4 regions of the Serratia sp. CoH_134_PS_4 genome follow, and region 1 is predicted to be linked to each of the others. Evidence: predicted binding sites of a transcription regulator. Region 1 holds the regulator's gene; each other region holds the start of a gene.

Region 1 (7,932 bases):
CAGCGGCAGATAACCGTCGTGATTAACCAGGTCTTGCCCGGTATCGGACAATACGCGATCGAGGAAGGCTGCGGTCAGCGGCTCCAACGGCTGGTTGGGCGCTTTATTGATGTAGATATACAGGTAGCGCGACAGCGGGTAGCTGCCATTGCGTACATTGGCATCATTGGGAGTGATATAGTTTTCACCAGACTCAGCCAACGGCAGTAGCCGCACACCACTGGCACGAAAACCGATGCTGGCGTAACCAATGCTATTGAGTGAACCGGCAACGGCCTGCACCACCGAGGCAGAACCGGGCAATTCATTGACGCGCGGCATAAAGTCGCCGCCGCACAGCGCACGCAGCTTGAAATAGCCGTAAGTACCGGAGGCAGAATTACGCCCAAAACGTTGCAAGGCTCGCTGCTGCCAATCACCGGTCAGCCCCAGTTCCCCCCAGCGCGTCAACGGTTGGCTTTCACCACAGCGCAGAGTGGCGGAAAAAATTCGGTCAAGCTGCTGCAGGTTAAGCCCACGCAGAGGGTTGTCCTGATGGACCAACACGACCAGCGCATCGACAGCGACCGGTACCGCCAACGGCGCATAACCGTAGCGGTGTTCGAACGCCGAAACCTCTGCCGCTTTCATCGGTCGGCTCATCGGCCCAAGCTGCGCCGCCCCTGCCGCCAATGCGGTGGGGGCAGTAGAGGACCCCGCGGCCTGGATCTGCAAATTAACGTTGGGATAATGCTGACTGAAATCTTGCGCCCACAGCGCCATGAGATTTGCCAGCGTATCGGAACCGACGCTCGACAAATTACCGGACAGCATGCCGTCCGGCTGCGCCAGCGCGCCACGACTCGCCAACAGCACCAGGCAAAGCAGTAGCCCTCGGGTAATTCGGATCATTGAGCCTCTCGCGCGTTAATTTTTCACCGCATTCTCTGATAAAGCTGCGGGAACAATCAACCGGTTAGGCAAGGTAAAAATGAATCGGGTACCCATGCCCTGTTCGCTGAGGATCTCCAGACGTGCGTCATGATGACTTAATGCATGCTTAACGATCGCCAACCCCAACCCACTGCCGCCAGTCTGGCGTGAACGCGCCTTATCAACGCGGTAAAAACGTTCGGTCAGACGTGGAATATGCTCTGCAGCGATGCCCGGCCCGTTATCACTGACCTGGAACTGCGCGCCGCTTGGCGTTTGTTGCCAGCTCACCTCAATATTGGTGCCCTTTGGCGTGTGATTCACAGCGTTATACACCAGGTTGGATACCGCACTGCGCAACTGGTCGTCGTTGCCAAAAACCTTAAGCTGTTCGTTCACCCGGAAAGTAATCTCATGGTTCCCGCCGCTCAATGACTGCGCTTCGCGTTGCAGCACTCGCAGCATCAACGGAATATCGACCCGCTCGTTCATTTCTACATTTGGCGCGGCTTCAATACGCGACAGTGTCAGCAGCTGCTTGACCAGACCATCCATGCGGCGAGTCTGTTCCTGCATGGTGCCCAACGCCTTGCCCCGCAGTGAACCATCCAGCTCTTCGTCGCTCATCATTTCCAGGTAGCCCTGCAATACCGTCAGCGGAGTACGCAACTCATGACTGACGTTGGCAAAGAAGTTGCGCCGGGCGCCTTCAAGCTGACGCATTTGTGTAACGTCACGCGCAACCATCAACAGTTGCCCTTCTGAATACGGCATCACGCGAAACTCAACGTAATGCTCATTGTTCAACTGCAGCGTTAACGGTCGAGAGAACTCCTGCTGTTGCAGATAGTGGCTGAATTCCGGATAACGCAGCAGGTTCAGGATGTGTTGGCCGTTATCTTCAGGCCAACGGAAACCCAGCAGATGCTGCGCCAACCCGTTACACCAGAAGATGTTACCTTCAACGGTCGTCATCACCACCGCATCAGGCAGTGACTCTGCGCCGCTGCGGAAACGTTTGATCAATAACGCCAGCTCACGACGTCGGCGACGGTTTCGCTGTTGCATCTGGTATAAGCCGTAAAACAGCGGTTCCCAGCTCCAGCGCCCGGGTGGCGGTGTCATGCTGCGGTCAACCCACAGCCAGTGAGAAAGTTTAAGTTGGTTGTAGAAGTTCCACACCAGCGCAGCCAGCACGGAGGCAAGCAGCAACCAGGGCAGATAACCGAAAATCAGCCCCAGTAATAAGGCAGGTAGGCAGAAAAGGGCCAGCTCCAGGGCCAGCCTCTTCCAGGATAGACGTTCTAACACGGCATATTCTCCAGCGCGGCGCGATCAGTAGCGCGTTGAGAATCGGTAGCCTGTGCCCCGAACGGTTTGAACCATTTTGTCATGACCAGTGGTCTCTAACGCCTTACGGAGTCGGCGGATATGCACGTCAACGGTGCGGTCTTCCACATAAACGTTAGTGCCCCAGACGTGATTAAGCAACTGTTCGCGGCTATAAACTCGCTCAGGGTGGGTCATAAAGAAGTGCAACAGCTTGAACTCGGTCGGCCCCATATCCAGCGCTTGCTCGTTAGCCATCACGCGGTGTGAGGAAGGGTCCAGGCTCAGCCCTTGCATTTCAATCACTTCTTCCACTGCCATGGGTGAAATACGGCGCATTACCGCCTTGATACGTGCCACCAGTTCCTTCGGCGAGAACGGTTTGGTGATGTAATCATCCGCACCGACTTCCAGACCACGAACCCGGTCTTCTTCTTCACCACGCGCTGTCAGCATCATCACCGGAATATCGCGGGTTAGCGCTTCACGCTTCATATGCTTGATAAACTGAATGCCGGATCCCCCGGGTAACATCCAGTCGAGCAACACTAAATCAGGGAACGGTTCAGACAGGCGTGTCACGGCACTGTCATAATCCTCGGCTTCCAACGGTTGGTAACCATTCTGTTCCAACACAAAGCACACCATCTCACGGATCGGCGCTTCATCTTCCACCACCAATATGCGTCTTGCCATCGTCAATCCTGCCAATGTGTTAGCTATCTGCGGGCGCCATTATGCGTCAGTTTTATGACACTTTTATGAAAAGAACACCCTGTTATAGGCAGTAAGCATAGCGATTATTTCCAACGTCAAAGAAAAATCATTCAGTTGTCATAATGATTCCGTCACGACAGCCGCCGCGGTGCCCTTTATAATCACCGCCATTAGCTTATCGCCCCGGGAGTGTCATGCGCCTGATCCACACCTCTGACTGGCATCTTGGCCAGTACTTTTTCACCAAAAGCCGTGCCGCCGAGCACCAGGCTTTTCTGCGCTGGCTGATAGACCAAATCGAGCAACATCAGGTGGATGCACTGATCGTCGCCGGGGACCTGTTCGATACCGGTTCGCCACCCAGCTATGCCCGCGAACTGTACAACCGCTTCGTGGTAGAGCTGCAACATACCGGCTGCCAATTAGTGGTGCTGGGAGGTAACCACGATTCCGTGGCGACCTTAAATGAGTCGCGTGAATTGCTTTCCTGCCTGAATACGACGGTGATCGCCAACGCGCAGGCTGAAACCGAACAGCAAATCGTGGTCCTGAACCAACGCGACGGCCAACCGGGCGCCGTGCTGTGCGCCATCCCGTTCTTACGCCCACGAGATCTGCTTACCAGCCGAGCCGGTGAGTCAGGCGTGCAAAAACAGCAGGCGCTGCAAGAGGCCATCGCAGAACATTACCAGACGCTTTATCACGCCGCCGGTGCACGCCGCGACGCGCTCGGCCTGGCACTGCCTATCGTTGCCACGGGCCACCTGACAACGGTTGGCGTCACCACGTCCGATTCCGTGCGCGATATCTATATCGGCACGCTGGATGCCTTCCCGGCGCAAGCTTTCCCACCGGCCGACTACATCGCATTGGGGCATATTCACCGTGCGCAGAACGTCGCAAAATCCGAGCACATTCGCTACAGCGGTTCGCCGATCCCACTCAGTTTCGACGAATTGGGCAAAGCAAAAAGCGTGTTCATGGTGGATTTCTCCGCAGGTGCTTTGCAACAGGTCAGTACGCTGGACATTCCCAGCTTCCAACCTATGCAGCTTATTAAGGGTGATTTAGCGCAGATCGAGCACCAATTACGGCAGTTCGCCGATTATCAAGGTGAGTTGCCGGTGTGGTTGGATATCGAGGTCGCTACGCAGGATTATCTCAGCGACATTCAGCGCCGTATCCAACTGCTGGCCGATCAACTGCCCGTAGAGGTGGTGTTGCTGCGCCGCAGTAAAGAACAGCGCCGCCAGGCGATTGAACAACAGGACAAAGAAACGCTTAACGAACTGAGCGTCAATGACGTCTTCGAACGTCGTCTGGCGCAAGAACCTGATATGGCCGATGATCGCCGGCAACGCATGAGTCAAATGTTCCAACAGGTCGTCGAAGCCGTTAGGCACCAAGATCAGGAGCCGAGCCAATGAAAATTCTCAGCCTGAGATTAAAAAATCTCAACTCCCTGCAAGGTGAATGGAAAATCGACTTCACTGCGGAGCCTTTTGCCAGCAATGGGTTGTTTGCCATCACCGGGCCAACCGGGGCAGGTAAAACCACCCTGCTGGACGCCATCTGTCTGGCGCTGTACCACCAGACGCCGCGCCTGAATGTCACACCGAGCCAAAACGAGCTGATGACACGCCATACCGCCGAGTCGCTGGCAGAGGTCGAGTTTGAGGTCAAAGGTGTCGGTTATCGCGCATTCTGGAGCCAGCGCCGCGCCAAAAATGCGCCAGACGGTAACCTGCAGGCTCCTAAAGTCGAATTGGCACTGCGTGAAGATGGCAAGATCCTGGCGGACAAAGTGCGCGACAAACTGGATCTTACCGCCGCAATTACCGGGCTGGATTTCGGGCGCTTCACCAAATCGATGATGCTGTCCCAGGGCCAGTTCGCCGCCTTCCTTAACGCTGATGCCAATGATCGCGCCGAACTGCTGGAAGAGCTAACCGGCACCGAGATCTACGGCCAGCTTTCCGAGCGGGTTTTCGAACAGCACAAACAGGCCAAGGTCGAACTGGACGCGCTGCACCAACGCGCCAGCGGTATTGAACTGCTAAATGATGAACAACGACAACTGCTGGAAAACCAGTTAGTTGAATTGGCGACACAAGAAAATACCCTCAGCGACCAAACCCGTCAGCAGCAGCAGGCGTTGAACTGGTTACAATTTTGGCAGCAAACGCAGCAAAAACAACAGGCATATCAGCGCCAACTGGACGCGGTGGAGCTAGAGCAAACCGCAGCAGAACCGCAACTACAGCAACTGGCACGCAGCGAACCGGCAGAAAAACTGCGGCCGTTGCTTAACGAACGTAACCGCTGCCGTCACGATCACCAGACGCTACAACAGCAGATTGCCCAGTTGACGCAGCAGCAGGCGCAGCAGCTCGCCCAGATGGCACCGTTGCAACAGGCTGTGGAACAGGCCCGTGTGCAACTACAGGCATATGTTGAACACCAGCAGGAACAACAGCGGTTGATCGACGATCAAGTCGTCCCGCTCGATAACCGGATTGCCCAGTTAAAGAAAACGCAGACCGAACTGCAACAGATGTGCGATAGCGCCGCACAGCAGTATGCCCAGCAAAAAACGGCGCTGGAACAACTCGAGGTTCAGCGAATCCAGTTGACCGCACAGGCCGGTCAGCATCAGGAAAAGCTTAACGCCCTCACCGCCGCGCTGACGGCGCAGCAGCAACAGCAACATGCGCTGGAAGCCCAGTCGCCCCTGGCAGCACTGCGTCAGCGTCAGGCTGAGCTGGCCGAGTTACGCCCGGTGCGCCAGCAGTTATTCACCCTCTCCTCGCTGTTCAGTCAGGTCAGAGAACGTCTGGATCAACAACGTAAAGAGTTTGCCGCCCGTCAGGCGCAACTCAGCGAACATGAAAAACAGCTCGAAGAGACGCGGCAGCAATATAAACAACAAAAAGCACACCAGTCGGACGTGGAAAAAACCCTCGAACTGGAACAGCGCATTGTCAGCCTGGAAGCCGAACGCGCCCGCCTGCAAACCGGCGAACCCTGTCCACTCTGTGGCTCTTGTAATCACCCGGCCATTGAGCAGTATCAGACGGTAAAACCTTCCGAGACCGCATTGCGCCTGGCAGAGATGCGCATCAAAACTGAGGCCTTGTACACCCTGGGTACCGAACTGCGTACCCGTTGTGAAAGCCTGAGAGAACAGCAACAGCGCCAACAGCAACTCATCGCGCAAGATGAGCAGCACGTTGTTGAGCACCAGCAAAACTGGCAACGCTTGACCGCGCCGCTGGCATTTGACTTTACCCTTCAGGACAGCGATCGCCTGAGCCAGTGGCTAACCACCTGCGACAACGAAGAACGTCAGGGTCAGGCCGCTCTGTTGCAACACGAACAAGCGTCGCACGCAGTGCAGCAGGCCAAAGACCAGTTGGCTTCACTGCAAGCACAGCAGCAACAGGCACAGCAAGACAAGGCGCGACTGGACGAGCGTTTCATTCTGCTGGAGAAAAGCCTCGCAGAAGCCCTGTTGCAACAGCAGCGCCTGCAGCAACAGTGGCAGGACGGTGAACAAGCTCTGGGCGAGCAACGCGCACAGCGGCTGGCCCTGTTTGGTGAACGGCAAATCGCGCAGGAGCGCGAACAGTTGCGCGCCAAACAAGGGCTTTGCGAACAGGCCAGTCAACAAGCCGCCGAGCACTGGCAGAAAGCGCAGGAGCAACGCGATCGTCTGAGCGGCCAACTTGCTGGATTACAGCAACAGCTGTTGCAACAAAACGAACGGCTGCAACAGGCGGAACAAGACTGGCTGCAGGCGCTAGCCGCCAGTGAATTCAGTGATGAGGCCGCGTTCAATGCCGCTCTGCTTGATGATGCCCAACGCCAACAGTTGCAACACCGCAAAGAGCAATTACAACAGCGACACGTTGAAGCCCGTGCACTGCTGGCCCAGGCTGTCGAAAGCCTGCAACAGCACCAACAACAGCGTCCGCAAGGGTTGGATGAGACCCAGACCGATCCCAAAATCCTGAGCCAGAGCCTGGAAACGCTGGCACAACGGTTAAAAACCTTGCAGCTGCAACAGGGGGAAGTGCGCAATCAGTTAGGCAGTGACGCCGCGCGCCGAATCAATCAACAGTCACTGTTTGAACACATCAGCCAGAGCCAGCAGCAGTACGACGATTGGAGCTATCTCAATCAGTTAATCGGCTCCAAAGAGGGCGACAAATTCCGTAAGTTTGCTCAGGGGTTAACCCTTGATCACCTGGTGTATTTGGCCAATAACCAGCTTGGCCGACTGCACGGACGCTATTTGCTGCAACGTAAAGCCAGCGACGCACTGGAACTGCTGGTGGTAGATACCTGGCAGGCAGACGCGCTGCGCGATACCCGCACCCTGTCCGGCGGTGAAAGTTTCCTGGTGAGTCTGGCGCTGGCACTGGCGCTATCCGATCTCGTCAGCCACAAAACCAGTATCGATTCGCTCTTCCTCGACGAAGGCTTTGGCACGCTGGATGCAGAAACCCTCGATACCGCGTTGGACGCCTTGGACAGCCTGAATGCCTCGGGGAAAACCATTGGCGTGATCAGTCACGTTGAGGCAATGAAAGACCGTATTCCGGTGCAAATTAAGGTGAAAAAGGTCAACGGCCTCGGCGTCAGTAGGCTGGAGCCACAGTTCCGGCTGGAATAGCCTGACTGGGCTGAGAAATGTGACCGCGGTGGCACTCCCTGGCGAAAAGCGTTGAGCCGCCGCGGACAAGGGTTATGATACTACCGATAACAGGATTGCTACTGTAGATATACAGGCAAAACCTGACGCACGGGATCGCTCCCGGGCGTCAGGTTTTTTCGTTTTCAGCGCGCTGAAACATCCGGGAAGAACCATGAAGATCGCTAAAATACTCAATAATAACGTGGTGATTACGCTGGACGACCGTCAGGAAGAGACGGTGGTGATGGGCAAAGGTATTGGCTTTAAAAAGAAGGCGG
Region 2 (7,932 bases), on a different contig from region 1:
GGGTCATCACGCCGACGCCCTGGCAGGTGCGTTACGACTACGACGTGCAGTTACAACGGCTGCTGCAATACCCGCAAACCCGTGATACGGCGACGTTGCTGAGCTACCAACAGTGGGCGGAAAACGAAATCCGCGTGCGTCCGGACGCCAATATTTACATCAACCTGATGGCCGTCAGCCGATTGCTGCAACACCCCGAGCGAGCCGCCAGTCTGCAACGTCAAGCCAAGCGACTGTTTCCGCACGATCTGCGCTTTGAGGAGTAACTATGCTTAATATTCGGTTCACCCTGTTGGGTAACGATAAATTTTATCAGCTTGGTCTGCGCCTGTTGGTCGAAGATTACCTTAATGGTCTCAATGCAAGCCGTCGTGGTTATTCGGCTGATTTGCAGGAACTGGAGCCGATAGAAATTATCTTCCGCACGCTGGAAGAGGGTTGCGGCTGTGCCCGCTGTTATCAAAGCCCTTATCAGACGCCACGCCACCGGCAAATGACCGTACTGATCCTCAACGATCGCGAAGCTCACTATGCGCATAAGCATCCGGCGCTGTTTTGCATTAATCGGCGCGACGATGACGCCGTCATCCGTAGCAAGCTACAACTGGCATTGGAACGTTTCTGCCAGCAACCCTGGGTCGCCTTGCACGCCAGCGGCATCTGGAAATGCCGGCAGTGCCGCATCGCCGCCCTGAGCCACTGCGAAAAAAAAGTGCTGAGGCTGATGAGCACCGGCATGTCTGCCTGCACCATCGCTGGCATGTTGCACCGCAGCCAAAAGACAATCAGCGCCCATAAACGCTCGGCAATGCGCAAGCTCAACGTCAACAAGAGCACCGAGCTGAACAAAATGTTGCTCAATCAATTGGGATTAGGCTGAGTACGGGCCGGCTCAGGCCAGCGAGAGCTTCTTTGGCAGGAAAATCTCCGCCAACATGCAGCGCGCCCCGCCGCCGCCGAGATCTTCAATGATATCGATCGGCCCTAACGCCAGGCGGGCATAGCCGCCGATCAGCGCTTGCTGCTGTGGCGTGAAGCTGGCCCACGCCCGGGTCGACATGGCGTAAACCGGGTGGCCGTCTTTGGCTCGCAGTTCCAGCACGTTGCAGGCAAAGGCCTCCATCTGAGCGAAGCTGACGTCAATAACGGTTTTTCCACTGCGCTTCAGCGTGGCGATCAGCACGCTTTTTTGCGCTTGGTCGCGGATGCTGGCAAGGCAAACAACGGCATATTGCGCGCCGACGCTCAGCATCACGTTGGTGTGATAAATGGGCCGCTCGAGGCGGTCTGCAGCGTCGAACCAGATAATCCGGTAGCCGGAGTGGTGCTCAAATTCGCGCCCTACGTCCGGCGAACTTCGTGACGACAGACAGGCGTAAGCCAGCTTGTGAACGTGATCCAGGATCAGCGAGCCGGTGCCTTCCAAAAAACGCCCTGTCAGCTCGTAGGCCGAAAGATCAATCTGTCGTTCAACCTTAAAATCGTTGGCGAGCTGCTCAATAATGTCCTCGCGACGCTCCCGTCGTCGGTTGTTGGCTTCCATCGGAAAGGTGTACAGGCTGCCGTCAGCCAGCAGTGCAATCCAATTATTGGGGAATAACGCATCCGGCGTTTCCTGTCCGCCAGTATCCTCTATCACCGTCACCTCGATGCCAGCTTGCGTCAGCGCGTCGACATAACCGTTAAAGGCAGCTAAGGCTCCCACCGCGTGATCTTCATGATTCACCGCGTTTTTCTGGAAGAAATTACTGTGCCGGGTTTCTTGATTGGCGGCAAAGCCAGATGGCCGAACCATAAAAACGGATTGGGTGGTTTGCATGCTGTTTCTCACTGGGATCGGGGATGAAAATGCGCCCCCATTATGGAAAATCAATTTGACGCCAAACAGTGTGATAACTGGCTAAATTGCTCTATATTTTTACAAACCGACACCAACCTGTGACACTTTGACAACATGAATGACACCGACCGCCAGATCCTCGCCCTGCTGCGTGAAAATGCCCGCGCTTCGATCACCGAGATCGCCAATAAGGTGCGAGTTTCGCGCGCTACGGTACAAAAAAGAGTTGAGGCGCTGGAAGCGCAGGGAATCATTACCGGCTACACCATCCGCATAAAGCCAGGCGTGGAACATAACCGCATTCGCGCCTGGATGTCTGTGGCCGTTGAAGGCACCCGTGCACAAAGTGTGTTGCAGCAATTACGTATCGAACCGTCGGTCTTCACCCTGCATACGACCAACGGTAAATGGGATATTTTGGTGGAAATCCGCACCGACAGCCTGGAGAATTTCGATAAAATTTTGGGCCGCATCCGCCGCATCGATGGCATTTCCAACACCGAAACCAGCATTCTTCTCTCGACGCACAAGGCTTAACGGCTCGCGGCAGGTTTGACTACCCCACATTTTAGACAGGCAATACCACAGATAATGAATAAAAAACCCAATAGCTTGAGGGGCGATACCGAATCATGAAACAGCAGATAACTCAAAGAAACGATCAGTATAATGCCAATGCCTTCCCATAGGGCATAAGCAATGCCCAGAGGAATGGTTCTGATTGCTTTGGCAAAGAAAAAATAGGAAATGCATATCGCTATTAATGTAATAAGGTAAAGTTTATCGCACTGATAGACCTGCGCGTATTTAATGCAAATGGTTCCCATCACCTCAAATAATATGGCCAGCAACAGCATAATCCATTGCATTATCCTTCCCGGTATTTTGTCTATAAATTAAGGAGGGGTTAACTTTAGATCTGCTGGGCGTGCACAAAACCTGTCTTTATTATGTTCACTCCAGTCAGGGTCTATCAGGCTTAACTTCCCTTCGGTTATTTTCATAATGCTTTCACCCGCGACCGCCGTACCATAGACCGATGACAATGCATCGGCCATGCCTCTGCCGTATTTCTGGATAAAAGCCACCGCCAGACGAGGCGTTTCCGTCCCCTGATTGATGTCGCAAATTCGCCCCTGAATAAAACGAGTCAGTTCTCTCTCACAAATGACGATCGCTATTGTCATATCTTTCATGATTTCATAACCTGGAAAATTAAACGGCGGGATTAGTCGTGGATACGATGCTGCATCTCCAACTCAAAGATAATCGCTTCTGCCTGGCAGGAAAACGTCATGTCGATCCTGGCAATATACTTTTTATTCAATATCTTGACGGTATGAGACAAATGGCAGGGGTACTTTTCAGATGCCACGTTGTTGGCACGGATCTCCATCTCCTCAAAGTGTGCCATGGCCTGCTCATAGGTATCGAAATGGTTAGTGACGGTCACCGTGCAATTCTCGTTGTCCAGTACCGAGCCCATATCAATGGAACACCCTTTATCACTGCATTTATCCAGCAAATCTTTCATCTTATTTCCTCTTCAGTATGTTGTTGGCATCATGTTAATAATAAATTTTATCGTTAAAAAAATGAGGGAGCAAAAGTCGGAAGTCATCACTCCCCCAAAACCAGAAAATTGGATTCACAAATTGCATACTTAACGCCAGCTACCTAGGATTAACGGATAATCGCCTCCTTTGATGTTACGCTTCTCGATGACTTTGCTTTCGACGATTGATAATAAACATTGTTAACCTTTAAATTCAACGACCACATTAATATAAAAAAGTCGTTACCCTGACCGGTTATTCAGGTTTGATTTAAAACCCTTCTGGGTAGACGCTATTATCAAGACAATCAGAATAGAAAAGGAGAGCCGTATGCTTTATAAAAATATACTTGTGGCATTGGACTTAAAAGACAACAACAAGAAACTGCTCGACCGCGCCCTTTCTCTCAGCCATGCCACTCAGGCGAAGTTGTATGTCGTGCATGTCGGCGTCGATGTCAGTGAGCTGTATTCTGGCGTGGTTATCGATCCTCTGGATAGCTTTCAAACTCGGGTGATTAACGATGACGTTAACCTGTTAAAGAAATTTCTACTCGATGGCGGCTATGATACGTCCTCGATTGTCGAAGCACTGGAGGTCGTCGGTGACTTTAATCGGGAAATCGAAAAAATCCTGTTTGAAAAACATATCGAGCTGCTGATCTGCGGGCATCGGCATAATTTCCTGAGCCGACTCATGCCGACATCCCGTCATTTGATTAACAATGCCAAAACCGATGTCTTGCTGGTGTCACTGCCCGAGAAAATCGATAGCTGAGCGTCCGTTGCACAAGGGCGAAATACCTACTTAGCCCCCGGATAAGCTATCAAAAATTAACTTAGCCTATCCGGTAATACTGAAGTATTAGATGAGTCTTTTTTAAAGACACCTTTGAATGACGCCTGATCGATCGGCATTTTTGAAGTGTCCAGGCCGTTCTCAAACTGATCGCGATCATACTTACGCATTTGTGAAGAAAACATCACGCCATAACCACGTTTATCACAGGGGGAATGTAGTAGTGCCTGATTATCAGCCTTCATGCTCCGTACGGCTTTGTTGTCGCTGCACCGCCGCCAGCGCCTGAGCGCAGGCCCAGGCCGAGCTCCAGGCCCACTGGAAGTTATATCCCCCCAGCCACCCTGTCACATCCACCACTTCACCAATGAAATACAGACCCGGCACCTTGGCAGCTTCCATGGTCTTGGAAGAGAGCGCTTTGGTGTCTACGCCACCGAGCGTCACTTCCGCCGTGCGATAACCTTCGGTGCCGTTAGGCTGTACACGCCAGTTTTGTAATGTTTCCACCAGCGCAGCCTGCTGCGTCGGGTTTAGCTGTTTAAGCGTGGCTTCCGGCAGTTGCCCCAACGTCTGTAAACACTCCACCAAGCGCTTTGGCAGGTGCAGCGCCAGGGTATTCTTCAGGCTTTGGTTAGGATGAGCCTGACGTTGCTCATTGAGGAAGCCCGCCAAATCAAGCGTAGGAAGTAAGTTAACGCTCACAAACTCACCAGGTTGCCAGTAGCTGGACAGCTGCAGCACCGCCGGGCCAGACAGGCCGCGATGGGTAAACAGAATGCTTTCTCGGAAGCTGACGCCGTTTTCTGCGGTGATCACCGCCGGCACAGACACACCGGACAAGGTCTGTAGGTGCTCCAGCAGCGGTTTATGCAGCGTGAAAGGCACCAGCGCGGCGCGCGTTGGCAGCACCTTCAGGCCAAACTGTTCGGCCAACTTGTAGCCAAAGGGTGAAGCGCCCAGGCCCGGCATCGACAGACCGCCGCTGGCCACTACAAGTGAGCGAGCACTTACTTTATCGCCATTCAGCGTCAACTCGAAGCCATCCGCGGTTTTTTCCACGCTCAGCACTTCGCTGCGCAGACGGGTCGTCACCTGGCCCAACTCACATTCTTTGACCAGCAGTTCGACCACTTGCTGTGCCGAGTCATCGCAGAACAGTTGCCCCAGCGTTTTCTCGTGATAGGCGATGCCATAGCGGTTGATCAGATCGATAAAATCCCACTGGGTGTAACGCGCCAATGCCGACTTACAGAAATGTGGGTTATTCGACAGGTAAGCGGCCGGTTCCGTGTACATATTGGTAAAGTTACAGCGCCCGCCGCCGGACATCAGGATTTTACGCCCCGGTTTTTTGCCGTTGTCGAGCAGCAGCACCCGGCAACCCAGTTGCCCTGCCTGAGCCGCGCAAAACATACCCGCTGCGCCCGCACCTATTACCACGACATCAAACTGTTCCACCTGCGCCTCTCTGAATATCCCCTGCATACTTGAAGCTGCCGCTCCAATTATTTTGGGTGTAAAAACCACAATCGCGACAAAAGGCCGCCATATTACGCCGTTTCGCCACCGGTAACCGGCAACTTTACGGCGGCAGATTGTAAAGCCATGACGCCGGCAACGCCATAGTAAGAAAATATTACAACGAGCCAGACAGCATAACGCGCTGATATTTCATATCTTTGTCATATCGGTGCCATCGTTTCGTCATATCTAAATCAAAAAAACGTCATATTTTCCTTTTCCCCGGCCCCGGTTGTCACTGATAATGCGCGGCGTTCATGTCCACAAACTGGCGTAACGCTTATGCTGCATTTGTTCGCTGGCCTGGATTTCCATACCGGCCTGATGTTAATTCTCGCATTGTTGTTCGTGTTGTTTTATGAAGCCATCAATGGTTTTCATGACACGGCCAATGCGGTTGCTACAGTAATCTATACCCGTGCCATGCGCTCGCAACTTGCGGTCGTGATGGCTGGTTTGTTTAACTTTCTTGGCGTTATGCTCGGCGGTTTGAGTGTTGCTTACGCCATTGTTCATCTGTTGCCAACAGATCTGTTGTTGAACGTCAGTTCAGCACACGGATTAGCCATGGTGTTCTCCATGCTGCTGGCGGCTATCATCTGGAACCTCGGCACCTGGTATTTCGGTCTGCCGGCCTCCAGCTCCCATACGCTGATTGGCGCAATTATTGGTGTGGGTTTGACCAACGCACTGATGACACACACTTCGGTGGTGGATGCGCTTAACGTCCCGAAAATGATTGGTATTTTCCTGTCATTGCTCATCTCGCCGCTGGTCGGCATGATGGTCGCCGGGTTGATGGTGTTTGCCTTGCGCCGCTATTGGAGTGGCACCAAGAAACGCCAGCGTATCCACATGACCCCTGCGGAACGTGAAAAGGTCGACGGCAAACGTAAGCCGCCGTTCTGGACGCGCATCGCATTGATCCTGTCGGCTATTGGCGTCAGCTTCTCGCATGGCGCTAACGACGGCCAGAAAGGTATCGGCCTGATTATGCTGGTGCTGATCGGCGTGGCGCCAGCGGGTTTCGTGCTCAATATGAATGCAACCGGCTATGACATCACCCGTACACGTGATGCCGTTGCCCACCTGCAGCAATATTACCAACAGCACGGTGATGCCTTGTCGCACGTGGTCGCTCTCACTCCGTTGGTGCCAAGCCCGGACGAGGACGTATCGTCGGATAAACCCGCCGAGTTCCACTGTGACAGTGCCCGCGCTATGCCGGCGATTCAGCTTGCTTCCGGCTTGCTGAACAACCTGCAAAGTTACGATCAACTGACGGTAGATCAGCGCAGCCATCTGCGTCGCCTGCTGATGTGCGTAACGGATACTGCAGACAAGATCGCTAAGCTGCCTGAAACCTCAAGCCAGGACCAACGTTTCCTGAAAAACCTGCGTCAGGATCTGCTGCAAACCGTTGAGTATGCACCGATCTGGATTATCGTCGCGGTTGCTCTGGCGTTGTCACTCGGCACCATGGTGGGTTGGCAGCGTGTGGCGACCACCATTGGCGAGAAAATCGGTAAGAAAGGCATGACTTACGCCCAAGGCGTGTCGGCTCAGATGACCGCAGCCTTGTCGATTGGTGTTGCCAGCTATACCGGCATGCCCGTGTCCACTACCCACGTACTCTCTTCGGCGGTTGCCGGGACGATGATCGTGGACGGCGGCGGCGTGCAAAGCAAAACCGTGAAGAACATCCTGTTGGCCTGGTTACTGACCTTGCCGATCTCGATACTGCTTTCCGGTTCACTGTATTGGTTGGCACTTAAGCTGATCTAAGCAGTTTGCTCCATGAGAAAGGCGGCCCTGGTGGCCGCCTTTTCTTTGTCTGCTACGCGGAAAACAAACGGCCTTAATACCAGATCATCAGCGCGATAAGGCTGATAAACACCAGCCCGCTCAGGGCGGACGTCAACATAAACTGCCCGCGCACCCGCTCACAGCGGCGAATAAATTCCGGATCATGATGCTCGACATAGCGCTGCGAGAAGATATAGCGCACCAACCTTATCTGTTTGCTCGGCTGGCCATGAGCGGTAAAGAAGCCGCCGCCGTCGACATATTGGTACAGCAGCGGGTCGCAGCCGCGCAGAACCACCAGCAGCGCACGCAGAGAAGAGTAATACCGCACCATGTTTAACACACACACCACACACAGAGCCCAAAACAGCGCGACGGTACTGATCATGATTGCCTCCTCAAGGCGTT
Region 3 (7,932 bases), on a different contig from region 1:
TGGGGGCGTGGACGGTAATACTGAACAACCCGTCGGTCCACTGCGTGACTTGCGTAACCTTGCCATTAACCCAGTCAGCCATACTCTAAAGCTCCAATGGTCGAATCAAATAAGCGCAATGTCGTGAGCCGGAAATGGCATGTGCGGTACGCTCTATGCGATAGCTGTGACCAAACAGGCGGTGAAACAACTGCAGTTCCGAGTCGCATAGGCTGCTGCAAGCGGTGGCTGCTACGCCAATAGGGCAGTGGTTTTCTACCAGTAGCATACCCTGCGGATGTTCAAACAGCTCGGCCATATAACCATCGTGTTGCCGCAGGCGCACGAGCCGGTTGAGTTTAGCCTGATGGCAAGCCTCCTCGGACAGTTCTTCGGCATAACGTTGATAAAGCTTATCTTCACGTACACTGAGTAACTGTTCTACCCCTTCAGCGCCAAACAGCTGATTCGCAGAATCCAGTAGCGCCGCCGCCAATGTATTGTGGCAATCGGCGAACTGGGCATGACCCTGATGGGTCAGCGACCAGTAGCGCGTAGGGCGACCCACTTTAGTGCGTGCCTCTTCGTAGCAAACCAACTCACGTTTTTCCAGGGATTGCAGATGCTGACGGATGCCCATGGGGGTGATATCCAGACGCTCAGCCAACATTTTGGCGGAATGCGGCCCCAAGGTTTTTAACTGCAATAAAATCAGCTCTGGTGTCTTCATTAACCCAATCCCTATGGCGTTATTTTATTTCAAGATGATGAAAATAATTATCGATTAAATGCTAAAGGTAAACTACTGAAAGTTTGCCATTGTTAACTCTTAAGCGTTAGACGTACAGTTTAATTTACGTGGCTGGTTGCCTTTGCTGCCACTGTGACCAAGATCAATATTTGCCTGAAACTCGCTAAAAAAATTAAATTTGTTAGCTTATGCCGCCATAGAGGGCTGCTCGCCGTTCTGGCCGAATTTCGAGCCAGAACGGGACGCTGTGACGAGTTAATACGTTAACGAAGATAATGAGAAAAATAGAAAACTTTCACCTGCTGGTGATGCTTACCCTGTTGGTGGCTGTCGGTCAGATGGCACAAACCATTTATGTTCCCGTTGTTGCTGATATTGCCAAAGATCTGTCGGTGCGTTCAGGTGCAGTACAGCGCGTGATGGCGGCATATCTGATGACCTATGGCTTCTCGCAACTGATTTACGGCCCGCTGTCTGACCGTATTGGCCGCCGCCCGGTGATCCTGGCTGGGATGATGATTTTCATGATCGGTGCACTGGGCGCATTGTTGTCCAACAGCCTGACGATGCTGGTTGCTGCCAGTGCTATTCAGGGGATGGGTACCGGCGTGGCTGGAGTGATGGCACGTACCATGCCACGTGACCTGTATGCTGGTACATCACTGCGATACGCCAACAGCTTGCTTAACATGGGTATCCTGGTGAGCCCACTGCTGGCGCCGATCATCGGTGGGGCATTGGCGATGGTCTTTGGTTGGCGTGCCTGTTATGCCTTCCTGCTGGTGCTGTGTACCGGTGTCGCTTTTGCCATGTTTCGCTGGCTGCCGGAAACCCGACCGCAGCAGACCGAAAAGCGGCGAATGCTGGCGAGTTTCCGCAAGTTGTTGGGCGATAGCACCTTCAGTTGTTATTTGGTGATGCTGATCGGTGCACTGGCGGGGATTGCCGTGTTTGAAGCCAGCTGTGGCGTGCTGATGGGGGGCGTGTTGGGCTTGAGCGGTCTGACCGTCAGTATTCTGTTTATCCTGCCTATACCGGCGGCATTTTTTGGTGCCTGGTACGCCGGTCGAGACGGCAAGACCTTCCACAGTCTGGTGTGGCACTCCGTCATCAGTTGCCTGTTGGCAGGTCTGATGATGTGGATCCCCGGGTGGTTTGGCGTGATGAATATCTGGACGCTGATTGTGCCGGCTGCATTGTTCTTTTTCGGTGCTGGCATGATGTTCCCGCTGGCCACGACGGGCGCGATGGAACCTTTCCCTTATCTGGCTGGGGCCGCAGGCGCGTTGGTCGGTGGCATGCAAAATATGGGTTCTGGCCTGGCGACCTGGCTTTCTGCCATGTTGCCACAGACCGGGCAGTTCAGCCTCGGTTTGCTGATGTTTGCCATGGCACTGTTGATTCTGCTTTGCTGGTGGCCGTTGTCGAACCGAATGCAGCACCAAGGTCATACCGCATAAAACGAGCAGGGCGCCATCGGCGCCCTGTTTCATTACAGCAGGAATTCGTGCAGTGCCGGGTCTTTGCGATCCAGATAATGGGTTGAACGAATGCGGCGAATGGTGCGTGATTTACCGCGGATTAACAGCGTTTCCGTGGTGGCCATATTACCTTGACGGCTGATCCCTTCCAGTAGGTCGCCTTTGGTGATACCGGTCGCGGAGAAAATGACGTTGTCGTTGCGCGCCATGTCATCGAGCATCAACACCTTACCGGCTTCAATCCCCATCTCTTTGCAGCGTGCCAGTTCTTCTTCGCCGATGCGGCGATTCTCGGCACTTTCCCCCTTCACCTGGTGGCGTGGTAACAGCCGTGCCTGCATATCACCGTCCAGTGCGCGGATGACCGCCGCGGAAATCACCCCTTCAGGTGCGCCGCCGATGCCATACATCACGTCGACTTCGCTGTCAGGCATACAGGTCAGGATAGAGGCCGCCACGTCACCGTCAGGGATGGCAAAGACGCGGACCCCGAGCTGTTGCATGTGCGCGATAACGCCGTCGTGTCGCGGCTTGGCCAGCACGATCACTGTCAGCTGCGACAGAGGTTTACCCAACCGTGCTGCTACATTCTGCAGGTTCTCTGCCAGTGGCAATGTGAGATCGATGGCGCCGCGTGCTGCCGGGCCGACCACCAGCTTCTCCATGTACATGTCCGGCGCGTGCAGGAAGGTACCGCGATCGCCTACCGCCAATACCGCCAGCGCGTTGGACTGGCCCATGGCGGTCATGCGGGTGCCTTCGATCGGATCGACTGCGATGTCTACCGCGTCACCTTGGCCACTGCCGACCTGCTCACCGATATACAGCATCGGTGCTTCATCAATCTCGCCTTCGCCGATCACGATGCGGCCATCGATATCCACTTTATTGAGCATAATACGCATGGCGTTGACCGCCGCGCCGTCAGCGGCATTCTTGTCGCCGCGTCCCAGCCATTTGTAGCCCGCCAGCGCGGCGGCTTCGGTCACGCGGGAAAATTCGATGGCTAATTCACGTTTCATGGCAAAACCTGTCTGTGAGAAGGAAGAAAATATCGGCAAAGTTTATCACAGGGGCTACGGGGAGGGCGGTGCAAAAAAAACGCGCCGCCCGAAGGCAGCGCGTGATAGGGGTTAACAACGCAGAGCGACGTTAATCGTGTTCTTCCCATGCTTGTGCACGGGCAACCGCTTTTTTCCAGCCGCTGTAACGGAAGTTACGTTCGGTGGTTTCAATGCTCGGACGGAATTCGCGCTCGATAACCGCCTTGCTCTTCACCTCATCCAGGTCATTCCAATAGCCGATCGCCAGACCCGCCAGGAAGGCTGCGCCCAGTGCAGTCGACTCACGCACTTCAGGACGCTCTACACGGGTGCCGAGGATGTCAGACTGGAACTGCATCAGGAAGTTGTTAGCAACGGCGCCACCGTCCACACGCAGCGATTGCAGGCGGGTGTTGGAGTCAGCCTGCATGGCATCCAGCACGTCGCGCGTTTGGTAAGCGATAGACTCCAACGTTGCACGGATGATGTGGTTGCTGTTCGCGCCGCGAGTCAGACCGAAGATTGCACCACGGGCATACGGGTCCCAATAAGGGGCGCCCAAACCGGTGAAGGCTGGCACCACGTACACGCCATTACTGTCTTTCACCTTGGTGGCAAAGTATTCGGAGTCGGCTGCATCACTGATCAATTTCAGTTCATCACGCAACCATTGAATAGACGCGCCGCCGATGAATACAGCCCCTTCCAGCGCGTAGTTCACTTCGCCGCGTGGACCGCAAGCGATAGTGGTCAGCAGGCCGTGGTTAGAACGTACCGCTTCTTTGCCGGTGTTCATCAACAGGAAGCAACCGGTGCCGTAGGTGTTTTTCGCCATGCCCGGTTGAACGCACAGTTGGCCATACAGCGCCGCCTGTTGGTCACCCGCGATGCCGGCGATTGGAATACGTGTACCGCCTTTACCCCCGATGTTGGTCTGGCCGTACACTTCCGAGGAAGGGCGGACTTTTGGCAGCATGGCACGCGGGATATCCAGCGCTTCCAGCATGCGCTCATCCCAGTCCAGCTCATGGATATTGAACATCATGGTACGCGAGGCGTTGGTGTAATCGGTCACATGCACCCGCCCTTGGGTCATTTTCCACACCAGCCAGGTATCGACGGTACCGAACAGCAGCTCGCCGCGTTTGGCGCGTTCACGGGCGCCTTCTACGTTATCCAGGATCCATTTAACTTTGGTGCCGGAGAAGTACGGGTCAACCACCAGGCCGGTGTTGTGACGGATGTACTCTTCCATGCCATCGCGTTTGAGCTTCTCGCAAATGTCAGCGGTACGACGGCATTGCCAGACGATGGCGTTATAAATTGGCTTACCGGTCTCTTTCTCCCAGACGATGGTGGTTTCGCGCTGGTTGGTGATGCCGATACCGGCGATTTGATCGGAATTGATGTCGGCTTTCGCCAGCACTTCTACCAGCGTTGAGCTCTGCGATGACCAAATCTCCATCGGGTCATGCTCAACCCAGCCCGCTTTCGGGTAAATCTGCGTGAACTCACGCTGGGATACCGCAACAATATTGGCATCGTGGTCTAGCACTACGGCACGTGAACTGGTGGTTCCCTGGTCGAGCGCGACAATGTATTTTTTTTCTACAGTCATGATTTTAGTCCTGCTGTTGTTAACCGTTTTAAACTGTGCCAATCACGCTTTACGCTGCTGAGCCTTGGCGGCGGGTTTTTCTTCTTCTACGCAAACGTCACACGGCAGATTGCGGCCAATGAGCATGCGGTAGCCGAAGGCACCCAGGCAGGCCCCGATGATTGGACCAAAAATTGGCACCAGGAAGTACGGAATATCACGTGCACCGGTGAAGGCCACTTTGCCCCAGCCCGCCAGATAAGCGAACATTTTAGGACCGAAGTCACGCGCCGGGTTCAGAGCAAAGCCAGTCAATGGTCCCATAGAGGCGCCGATCACGGCAATCAGAATACCAATTAACAGAGGGGCCAGTGGGCCACGCGGAATGCCGTTGCCGTCGTCGGTCAGCGCCAGGATCAGGCACATCAGAATTGCGGTAATCACGGTCTCTACCAGGAAGGCCTGGCCGACAGAAATGTGCGCGTTAGGATAAGTGGAGAAGATGCCAGCCAGGGCAAGGCTTGCATCACTGCCGCGAACCATATGATTGGCTGCTTCAAAGTCGTAGAACAGGTTGTAATACAACCCGTAGACCAAGGCTGCTGCGCAGAAGGCTCCGGCGATCTGCGCGACAATGTAAGGAAGTACTTTGCGTCCGTCAAAGCAGGCGAACAGCCACAGTGCGATGGTGACTGCCGGGTTGAGATGCGCACCGGAGATGGCAGCGGTCAGATAGATAGCCATGGCAACGCCGAGGCCCCAAATGATACTGATTTCCCATTGGCCGAAGCTGGCGCCAGCCAGTTTCAGCGCGGCAACGCAGCCTACGCCAAAGAATATCAACAGGCCGGTGCCGAGGAACTCAGCGATGCACTGGCCTTTTAGGGTCGGACTGGTGGTTTGGCTCATAATGTTGTTGTCCTGCAAAACGGCGGTTATAGGTTTATAGGCTCAGCGAGCGTATCGATTTGGCCTATGGGTACAGTTTTTTCATCTCGTCCAATTATTAATTGAGGACGTGATGTAAATTTATCGTTAACGAACATAAACGAGAAATAGCGAAATCAAAATGTGTGTGCTTCGTCATAAAATTGAGCGAATTCGCGTCGTTCTGTGTTCTTTCTGCGCCATAAAAGTGTGATCTGACCAGTGCTTTCGCCACCGATTGTTAACAAACCGATTTTGCGGGCTGCGGGTATTTTCAGTTTTTGCTGATGGCGAAGGCAGGAAAATTGCAACAGACTGCGCGATGAGCCGGATGTTGCTAGACAGTCGGGGACAGGCTACTTACAATCGTTTTTATCGAAAGAAGCGTTTTATCGGGACAGGCGCGTTATTTTCAATAAAAGCGTGTGTCACTTGGCGCGATGCATATTCGCAGCAGTTGCAACCTGAGTTGCGGCCGTTACCTATAGATGTACGCCTTGCTATCATGAGGGGACTGAAGCATGTCATTTGAAGTATTTGAGAAATTGGAATCAAAAGTTCAGCAGGCGATCGATACCATCACCCTGCTGCAGATGGAAATTGAAGAGCTGAAAGACAAAAACAATACTCTGTCTCAGGAAGTTCAGGCTGCCTCTGGCAACCACGAATCGCTGGTACGTGAAAACCAGCAACTGAAAGAAGAGCAGCACGTATGGCAAGATCGCTTGCGCGCGCTGTTGGGCAAAATGGAAGAAGTCTGATTCCGTATTGCACGATCGAAAAGGGCGCCTTAGGCGCCCTTTTTCATATCTGAAGATTACTCGATGTCGAGCGGGTCTTCAGACAGAATAATACCGGTATTGTCGGCGTACAAATGGTCACCGGAGAAGAACGTCACACCGCCAAAGTTAACGCGGATGTCGCTTTCACCAATGCTTTCACTGGCGGCGCCGACAGGAATGGCTGCCATCGCCTGAATGCCGATATCCAGTTCTTCCAAATCGTCCACCTGACGCACGGCACCGTAGACCACGATGCCTTCCCATTCGTTCTGGGTTGCCAGACGCGCCAATTCTGCATTGATCAGAGCACGGCGTACTGAGCCGCCACCGTCAATCACCAGAACGCGACCGCGCCCGTTTTCTTCAAGTAGCTCGAATAACAGGCCGTTATCCTCAAAGCATTTCACCGTAGTGATTTGCCCGCCAAATGAAGTACGCCCGCCAAAATTGGAGAATAGAGGCTCAACTACGTTCACCTCTTCATGATAGATGTCGCAAAGTTCGGAAGTATCGTATTTCATAGGATTTTACGTCTGTTTGCCGCTGGAATAACCAGTATATCCCTTTATTCGCCCTGTTGGCAAAATCATCAGTTCGATGTCTAACTGAGCACCACGCCGATAGCGAACAGCACATTGGCCAGAAGAGCTGCCTTGACCATGTGTTCCAGCATCGGCCGCATACCGGCTGGTGTTGGATCGCGCAGCACGCGCAGGCCATGGCGTACCAAGAGGGGGATCGCCAGCACAAACAGCCAGCCCCACAGGCTATGCAAATTAAGCAGTGTGAACAGCGCGAAGCAGGCTACGGCCCCGATCAGCAACGCGACGTGGTAATAGCGCGCATTCTGTGGCCCAAGGCGTACCGCCAGGGTATTTTTACCGTTGGCACGATCGCTTTCGATATCGCGCAAATTGTTGATGTTGAGCACTGCGGTTGCCAGCAGGCCGCATGCGGTGGCTGGTAGCATCACAATACTGTCAAACGTGTGGGTTTGCAGGTAGTAGGTACCCGCTACGCTCAGCCAACCGAAGAATACCAGCACCGAGATGTCGCCTAGCCCCAGATAGCCATAGGGTTTGGTACCGACGGTATAGGTAATGGCTGCGACGATAGAAAGCCCACCCAGTACCAGGAAGCCCACGACGTCGCTGGGTTGTTCACAGGCGACGGCGATCAGTGAACAGCCTGCGATGGCGATCAACACCACCGTCACCACCAGAGCGCGTTTCATCTGCGCTTGGGTGATCATGCCTTTTTGCATACCGCGTAGCGGCCCGATGCGGTCTTCTTTGTCGCTGCCTTTTACCGCATCGCCATAGTCGTTCGCCAGGTTGGAGAGAATTTGCAGTAGGCCGGCGGTCAACAAGGC
Region 4 (7,932 bases), on a different contig from region 1:
GCACTGCGCATCGCTCACATCCAAAAAATGCAGGCAATGGTCAACACCGGCCCGATCGGCTAATTGCCTGGCCCACAGCCGGCGATCCGGCGTATTCATCGGGAAATCCAGTACCACAGACAACCCATTAGCCAGCAGTTGCACAATGTGCTCACTCAACGCCTGGCGTAAGCGAGCTGAATAACGGGCGTAGTCTTGTAGGGTCGCCATCTGTTGTTCATACAACGTCGCCAACCAACTGTCTTCAACCAGCAACAATGTATCGGCTTGCTGTGCCAGGCTATTCGCCAATGTTGACTTGCCGGAGCCGGCTTTACCGCACATCAGGTGTAAAACGGCGGGGGGATGGTTCTTCATAAGTGCCTCCTGGGGATATTATATTGCCAGTCGGAGGACCTTTTTGCCCCGCCTGACTGGCGGGGTTTCGCTTATAACAGACGCGCTATCCCACCACTCTGAGAATGGTGATAATAATCTGCGCGAATGAAAAAAGGCTTCTGTTCATCAGTTATGAATAAGACAAAAGGACCAGGCTGTCAACGCTCAAAGAAACGCGCTAAGCGCACCAGGTGTCACGGATAAAATCGGCAAACAGCCGAACTTTTTGCTGAACATGGCGACGCGTCGGGTACACCGCGAACAGTTGATGGGTGTGGCTGACACTATCCGGGAATAATCTCATCAACCGACCTGCAGCAATCTCGGGATCGGCGACAAATGATGGCAACGAACCAATGCCTAACCCTGCGCCAATCATGTCACGCAGCATCAGGCTGTTATTTGCAGTGAACCGCGGTTTGACCACCACGCTCATATCTTCTTCACCCAACGTAAAATGCCAATGCCCAGGCTTTTCAGCTAATGAATATGCCAGACAATGATGCTGCTGCAACTGCACCAACGACTGCGGAGTGCCGTATTGCGCCAGATAAGCCGGTGCAGCACAAATCCGTTGCTGTACCTCGGCAAGGGCGCGGGCACTCAGAGAAGAATCCGGTAAATGGCGGCGAATACGCAGAGAAATATCAAAACCCGCCGCCACCACATCCAACACTCGGTCATCCAGCGTCAGTTCAACCTGAAGTTCAGGGTAGCGTTGCATAAACTGCGGCAACAAGGGTGATAACACCATCAGGCCAAATGACAGCGGCGCATTGACACGTAACGTGCCGGCCACCCGTTGAGTCGTATCAGCAACCGACTGCTCCAGCGCATCAAACTCTGCTAATAACCGACACGCCTCCTGATAATACAGCTGTCCCGCCTCGGTCAGGCTCATGGTACGCGTGGTGCGCGCGATCAACACCGTGCCCAACCGAGTTTCCAACTGCTTGATCTGCTTGCTGAGGGCCGCGGGTGTTACCGACAAGTCCTCGGCTGCCTTGTAAAAACTGTTGCGTTCAACCACTCGGCGGAATGCCCGCATCGCCAGTAAAACGTCCATATAATTTCCAAAAAGTTAATTATAAATTAAATAAACCACAAATTATTAACCTAAACAACATCAGTAAACTCCAGATCAGCCACTTCATAACGTGAAGTGAAATCAATAAGTTGATCATCAAGGAGTTCAAAATGAAAAAGACCCTCATCGCCCTGCTGCTCGGCCTGAGCAGCGCAGCAACACCGCTCGCCTCGTTGGCGCAACCGACAGCGAACACCGCAACGCGTCAAGCTGGCTACGTTCAACCCCTGACTGCCGAAAACAGTCTGTTATTGATGGTCGATCTGCAAGACATGTTCGGCATGACCATCTCCTCTATTGATCAGACCAACCTGGTGAACAACGCCACGGGCATCGCCAAAGCAGCCAAGGTATTTAATGTGCCCACCATTTTGGCCTCAGCTAATGCCAAAAGCTTTGCTGGCCCGTTTTTTCAGCAGGTAACCCAAGCCCGCCCTGATTTGAAGGTGTATGACCGCACCGCGATTAACGTCTGGCAAGATCCTCGGGTGGTGGAGCAAATCAAGCAGTCTGGTCGCAAGAAGATCATTATTGGCGGCCTGTGGACGGCCAGTTGCGTCATGTTGCCGGCGCTGTCTGCACTGGGAGAAGGTTACGAAGTCTACATTTTGTCGGACGTCACCGGGGATATCACCGCAGATACTCAACACAATGCGATGCAGCGACTGATTCAGGCCGGAGCCACACCGGTAAACTGGGTGGCGCTGATGCTGGAATGGCAGCAGGATTGGAGCCACAAAAACACGGCCGGCGGAGTTTTAAAGATTGCCAGTGAACATGGCGCCAGTTGGGGCATGGGGGCAAACTACGCTGGCGCAATGAACGTCGGCAGCGAAGCCAAATAATCGCGCCCTGATAGCCCGCTCAGGCGGGCTTTTAACCAACGTGATAGCCGCGACTGTCCTGAGGGGCCTGTTCCCGCTGATCCAGGCCATAATCGCGCACCACTTCTGCTACCCGCAGGCGATAGTACGCCAACACGTCATGGCGCCCACGCGCCTGCGCAGCCCGATGCTGTTCGATGTTGCGCCACTGTTGAACTGCCGCCTCATCACGCCAAAAGGAAAGCGACAGCAACCGCTGCGGATCGGCCAGGCTTTGAAAACGTTCAATGGAAATAAACCCGTCAATTTCCGCCAACAGCGGTTTCAGTTCGGCAGCCAAATTAAGGTAGGTTTCACGTTGCCCGTCGGCAGCCTGCAATTCAAAAATAACGGCAATCATAATGTGCTCCTGTCAGAGGTAAATTCACGGCAAACTGCCATGAGGTTCTCCCTCACGCCAGGCCGGTGTGAAGACACATCCTAGCGCTAGACTGACTGCAATACTTCGCCTAAGCTCGAAGTATGAATGACATCCATATTGAAGACCGTTTGGCAGCGCTGACTGCCGCCATTGCCGACCGAACCCGGGCACGTATGCTGTGCCTGCTGATGGATGGGCGTGCCTACACCGCAACGGAGCTCAGTGCGGCGGTTGAAGTGGCGGCCTCTACCGCCAGCGGCCATCTGGCGCGCCTGCTGGAGCAGCGATTGATCCTGTGTATCAAGCAGGGGCGCTATCGCTATTTCCGTCTGGCCGGGCCGGCGGTCGCAGCCGCGCTGGAAACGCTGATGGCGCTGGCCGGTGTCGAAAAACCCATCGTAAAAAGCAGTACCCCAACGTCCCTGCAGTTCGCCCGTACCTGTTATGACCATATGGCCGGTGAAATCGCGGTAAAATTGCACGATCGTTTGCACCAGCGATGCTGGCTGGAAGGCGACGAACATTACCGGTTGAGTGATATGGGCCGGACGGCTTTAACTCAGTTGGGCGTTGACTGTTCTGCGGCACTTTCCCGGCGGCGTTTCGCCTGCGGCTGTCTGGACTGGAGCGAACGTAAAGCCCATCTTGGTGGCGCACTGGGTGCCGCGTTGCTCAATACATTTATCGAACGCAGTTGGATCCGACGCCAACTCGATAGCCGCGAATTGCAACTCACCCCCGCCGGTAAAAAAGTGCTGAAAGCACATTTTGATATCACGCTCTAACCCTGCGCCGCGTTAGCTTTGCTGCAATACTGAGAAAGCACAACGTCAACCCGAGGACTCTTCATGATCGATCAAACCCAATTCCCGATCGTCAAACGCTGGCCCGCCCAGCATCCTGAAAGGCTACAACTTTACTCTCTGCCTACGCCCAACGGCGTCAAGGTTTCCATTATGTTGGAAGAGATAGGTCTGCCTTATGAACCGCACCTGATTGATATCGGCAAGAACGAGACATGGACACCGGAATTTCTGTCGCTGAATCCGAACGGCAAAATCCCGTCGATCATCGATCCCGATGGTCCTGATGGCAAACCGCTGGCCCTGTTTGAATCCGGCGCCATCCTGTTATATCTGGCGGAGAAAAGCGGGAAGTTTCTGCCGCAAGATCCTGCCCTGCGTTATGAAACTATTCAGTGGGTATTCTTCCAGATGGCGGCGGTCGGCCCCATGTTCGGTCAACTTGGTTTCTTCCACAAATTCGCCGGCCGCGAATATGAGGATAAGCGCCCATTAGAACGCTATACAAATGAATCCAAGCGCCTGCTCGGCGTGCTGGAAAGCCGACTGGAAGGCCGTGATTGGATCATGGGCCAGGATTACAGCATCGCCGACATTTCACTGCTGGGTTGGGTGCGTAATCTGATCGGCTTCTATGAAGCCCGCGAGCTGGTTGAATTCGACAGTTTCCCACGCGTGGGACAATGGCTGGAGCGTGGCCTGGCACGCCCGGCAGTGCAGCGCGGTTTGAATATCCCCGCCCGCAACGCATAATTTATTGCCTGGGATAGCCGCCCGGCTATCCCATTCTCACTCCCGTCATAAAAGTGTCACGCACCTGCTCTACCCTCCTTACGTAACAAATTGATGCTAATTATGTTGTTATATTACGACAAGGAGCTTTCCCCCATGCAACATTCCGTTTCCCTGATCGCCAGTGCCGTGTTATCCGCCTTACTGTGTGCCACCGCCTTCGCCGATGACACCACCGTCAATACCGCAAGCCTTTCCGAGCGTGCAGCACGCGGCGACATCGTCGAGCCTGGTGGCGCACGCCGACTGAGCGGCGACCAAACCGCGGCACTGAAAGCGTCACTGTCCAACACAACGGCCAAAAACGTGATTTTGCTGATCGGCGATGGCATGGGTGATTCTGAAATTACCTCGGCACGTAACTATGCCGAAGGTGCAGGCGGCTATTTTAAAGGCATCGATGCCCTGCCGCTGACCGGCCAATATACCCATTACTCACTCGATAAAAAAACCCACAAACCCGACTATGTCACCGACTCCGCCGCCTCAGCGACCGCATGGTCGAGTGGCGTTAAAACCTATAACGGGGCTCTCGGCGTCGACGTCAACGGTAAAGATCAGCCGACGCTGTTAGAGATTGCCAAAGCTGCGGGTAAAGCCACGGGCAACGTCTCTACTGCCGAACTGCAAGACGCTACGCCGGCAGCACAAATTTCTCACGTTACCTCGCGTAAATGCTACGGCCCGGAAGAGACCAGCGAAAAATGCGCAACCAACGCGCTGGAAAACGGTGGCCGTGGTTCCATCAGTGAGCAGTTACTCAAAGCCCGCGCCGACGTCACGCTCGGCGGAGGTGCCAAATCCTTTAATCAGCTCGCGAAAAGCGGCGAGTGGAAAGGAAAATCACTGAAAGACCAAGCAACGGCACTTGGTTATCAATGGGTTGAGAACCTCGATGCCCTGAACGCCGTGAGCGTGGCTAATCAGCAAAAACCGCTGTTGGGGCTGTTTTCCGGCGGTAATATGCCCGTTCGCTGGCAAGGGCCGAAAGCCACCTATCACGGCAATATCGACAAACCGGCGGTAACCTGCGAAAACAACCCGGCACGCACTGCGGATATCCCAACGCTGGCAGCCATGACAGAAAAAGCTATCGATCTGCTGAAAACCAATCAAAACGGTTTCTTCTTGCAGGTTGAAGGGGCGTCGATCGACAAGCAAGATCATGCCGCTAACCCATGCGGTCAATTTGGTGAAACTGTCGATTTGGATGAGGCCGTACAAAAAGCGCTGGAATTCGCCCGTGCCGATGGCAATACCCTGGTGATCGTCACCGCTGACCATGCCCACTCCAGCCAGATTATCGCTGCCGATGCCAAGGCCCCCGGCCTGACGCAAATGCTGACCACCAAAGAGGGTGCGCCAATGACCATCAGCTACGGGAATTCAGAAGAAGATTCTCAGGGGCACACCGGCACACAATTGCGGGTCGCCGCCTACGGCCCACATGCCGCCAACGTGGTTGGGCTAACCGATCAAACCGATCTGTTCTATACCATGCGTGACGCCATGGCGATTAAGTAAGCCCGTGGCTGGTTAAATCTGCCCCCCATTCATCCCTTGTCTTTCAGGCGGTGAATGGGGCCTTTACCCTTTAAAACCCCCCTGCGGCTGCTATATTGAAGCGCCATTTTCGCTTATGAGAAGAACTCTTTATGGCGTTACTCCGTTGGGCTGGTTCCTTGTTTGCTTTCATGCCGTCTCTCGGTGAAAATCGGTTTTGATTCTGTCTGTGATATCAGGCAGGCTAAGCCTCATTCTCGAAGGCCTGATCACTCCCGGCAACGTTGAGCTGCAAGTGACTGCTCTGAGTATCATGACCGCTGGTCCAACCCTGCAAAAACTGTTACCCCGCTTGTTGAAAAACCGGTGTCAGCCTGCCCAACAATAAGGAACTATTTTTGAATGTGATCACCTTGCCCTTCGCCACAGAACGTCTGCAACTGCGCCGCTTTACGCCTGCCGATCTCGATGCCTATGCAACTTACCATCGCTTGCCAGAGGTTTATCGGTACCTGTACGCGCCAACACCCAACGACGCGCAACTGGCCGACCTGCTTGCCGATGCAGTGGCTTCGCGCTTTAGCAAAGACGGCGACGTTTTTTATTGTGCCGTCACGGTGAAAGACAGCGGCGATCTGATCGGTGAAGTCCTGTTAAAGCTGGCCAATCGCGCCGCGTTACAAGGAGAGATTGGCTATATCTTCAACCCGGCCTATGCGGGTAAGGGCTATGCCATTGAGGCCGTACGGGCAGTCCTGGAGCGCGGGTTTAACCAAGTGGGTTTTCACCGTATTTTTGCCCGTCTCGATGCCGCCAATCGCGGCTCGATCGGCGTGGTTGAACGTTTGGGAATGCGTAAAGAAGCGCACCTACGACAAAATGATCGCTTCAACGGTGAGTGGGGTGATGAGCTGATTTACGCTCTGCTGGCTGAAGAGTGGAATCAGGCATTGGTGCAAGACAAGCTTTAGGCATCTGCCAGCATCTTTGCCGCCATCTGTTTATAACTCGCCACCAACTCGCGGCCCTCATCCGGGCCGGTACTCACCGCGAGCCGCATCGTGGCTTCCCCCAAATGCATCAACAAGAAGGCAGCATGCTCAACCGATGCAGGATCCGCTTGCGGTCGCAGTCGACGTATCGCCGCTGCCAGCAATGCCCCGTTCAGCCGGCTTTCCGCCACTTCCTCTTCGCGCAGAGTCTTGTTGGCCTGTGTCGCTGCCCAGATATCCCGCATGACAGGTTCAGCCAGAAACAACGCATAATATTCATCGATCAGGCAGTTAAACGCTTCAATTAGCTGGGGTAACGACTGGACTTGGACGAGCCCCTGTTCAATACATTCACGCGCTTCCTGGTTATAACCTTGTGCCAACACGCGGACGATCGCCGTTTTATCCGGGAAATACTGATACAACGCCCCGATAGAAATACCGGCATTCTGCGCCACTTCACTCATGCGCATTGCATCGCTGCCCTGCGCGGCGATCAGTGCAGTCGCACAATCCAGAATCAATTTTACCTTTTCCCGGCTACGCGTTTGGCTGGGTTTACGCCGCAATGCGGGCGATTTTTTTTGCTTATCATTCATCATGCATCGTCCTTTGAACAAAAAACTGCCTTGACAATAATACGAGGGTTTATCATATTTACAAAACATGAGTAATACTCACATTTGGAGCAACGCCATGAACACCAACCAAAACGGGTCACCTATTCTGGTTTTAGGCGCGACCGGTAAAACTGGCAGCCGCGTAGCAGCACGGTTACAACAGCTGGAGATACCCGTACGCGCAGCGCATCGTCGTGCAGCCATTCCTTTCGACTGGCAAAATAGCACCACCTGGCACACGGCCTTACAAGGCGTCAAAAAGCTGTACCTCAGTTTCCAACCCGATCTCGCCGTGCCGGGCGCCATCGATACCCTGGAGCACTTTTGCCAACAGGCAGTAAATCGTGGCGTGCAAAAAATTGTGCTGCTCAGTGGCCGGGGTGAAGACGAGGCTCGCCAAGCGGAGGACGTGGTTAAAAACAGCGGTGCAGATTGGACGGTGTTGCGTGCCAGTTGGTTTATGCAAAATTTCAGCGAGAGTTTTATCCTCGACGATCTGCTAAATGGCCAGG

Evidence for each region. The regulator PhoB, encoded in region 1, activates phosphate uptake and scavenging genes when phosphate is short. The targets are predictions, from matches to a motif close to CTGTCATAAAACTGNCNNAT.
Region 2: pitA (inorganic phosphate transporter PitA) is a predicted target of PhoB. The motif match lies at 5,976-5,995, and genes of this name have one in related genera.
Region 3: AC2FCQ_RS19880 (MIP/aquaporin family protein) is a predicted target of PhoB. The motif match lies at 5,976-5,995, and genes of this name have one in related genera.
Region 4: phoA (alkaline phosphatase) is a predicted target of PhoB. The motif match lies at 4,309-4,328, and genes of this name have one in related genera.

The regions. Positions count from the first base shown of each region.
Region 1 covers NZ_JBXWKI010000004.1:253,688-261,619, forward strand. Annotated here, with positions in the region: gene AC2FCQ_RS09525 (PstS family phosphate ABC transporter substrate-binding protein) at 1-891, opposite strand, end outside; gene phoR (phosphate regulon sensor histidine kinase PhoR) at 907-2,223, opposite strand; gene phoB (phosphate response regulator transcription factor PhoB) at 2,248-2,937, opposite strand; gene sbcD (exonuclease subunit SbcD) at 3,153-4,385, shown strand; gene sbcC (exonuclease subunit SbcC) at 4,382-7,633, shown strand; gene licT (BglG family transcription antiterminator LicT) at 7,827-7,932, shown strand, end outside.
Region 2 covers NZ_JBXWKI010000009.1:158,612-166,543, forward strand. Annotated here, with positions in the region: gene AC2FCQ_RS15790 (PglL family O-oligosaccharyltransferase) at 1-266, shown strand, start outside; gene AC2FCQ_RS15795 (helix-turn-helix transcriptional regulator) at 269-880, shown strand; gene ctlX (citrulline utilization hydrolase CtlX) at 893-1,819, opposite strand; gene AC2FCQ_RS15805 (Lrp/AsnC family transcriptional regulator) at 1,955-2,377, shown strand; gene AC2FCQ_RS15810 (DMT family transporter) at 2,374-2,709, opposite strand; gene AC2FCQ_RS15815 (hypothetical protein) at 2,737-3,036, opposite strand; gene AC2FCQ_RS15820 (DUF406 family protein) at 3,069-3,374, opposite strand; gene AC2FCQ_RS15825 (universal stress protein) at 3,727-4,173, shown strand; gene AC2FCQ_RS15830 (BaiN/RdsA family NAD(P)/FAD-dependent oxidoreductase) at 4,429-5,655, opposite strand; gene pitA (inorganic phosphate transporter PitA) at 6,001-7,503, shown strand; gene uspB (universal stress protein UspB) at 7,577-7,912, opposite strand.
Region 3 covers NZ_JBXWKI010000014.1:83,884-91,815, forward strand. Annotated here, with positions in the region: gene fpr (ferredoxin--NADP(+) reductase) at 1-82, opposite strand, end outside; gene AC2FCQ_RS19860 (helix-turn-helix transcriptional regulator) at 86-709, opposite strand; gene emrD (multidrug efflux MFS transporter EmrD) at 1,006-2,190, shown strand; gene glpX (class II fructose-bisphosphatase) at 2,223-3,233, opposite strand; gene glpK (glycerol kinase GlpK) at 3,364-4,872, opposite strand; gene AC2FCQ_RS19880 (MIP/aquaporin family protein) at 4,915-5,760, opposite strand; gene zapB (septal ring assembly protein ZapB) at 6,300-6,539, shown strand; gene rraA (ribonuclease E activity regulator RraA) at 6,596-7,081, opposite strand; gene AC2FCQ_RS19895 (1,4-dihydroxy-2-naphthoate polyprenyltransferase) at 7,162-7,932, opposite strand, start outside.
Region 4 covers NZ_JBXWKI010000018.1:25,913-33,844, reverse strand. Annotated here, with positions in the region: gene AC2FCQ_RS21880 (P-loop nucleotide/nucleoside kinase family protein) at 1-357, opposite strand, end outside; gene AC2FCQ_RS21875 (LysR family transcriptional regulator) at 557-1,444, opposite strand; gene AC2FCQ_RS21870 (isochorismatase family protein) at 1,576-2,310, shown strand; gene AC2FCQ_RS21865 (antibiotic biosynthesis monooxygenase family protein) at 2,342-2,689, opposite strand; gene AC2FCQ_RS21860 (ArsR/SmtB family transcription factor) at 2,812-3,495, shown strand; gene AC2FCQ_RS21855 (glutathione S-transferase N-terminal domain-containing protein) at 3,559-4,266, shown strand; gene phoA (alkaline phosphatase) at 4,402-5,829, shown strand; gene AC2FCQ_RS21845 (GNAT family N-acetyltransferase) at 6,213-6,779, shown strand; gene AC2FCQ_RS21840 (TetR/AcrR family transcriptional regulator) at 6,776-7,399, opposite strand; gene AC2FCQ_RS21835 (NmrA family NAD(P)-binding protein) at 7,497-7,932, shown strand, end outside.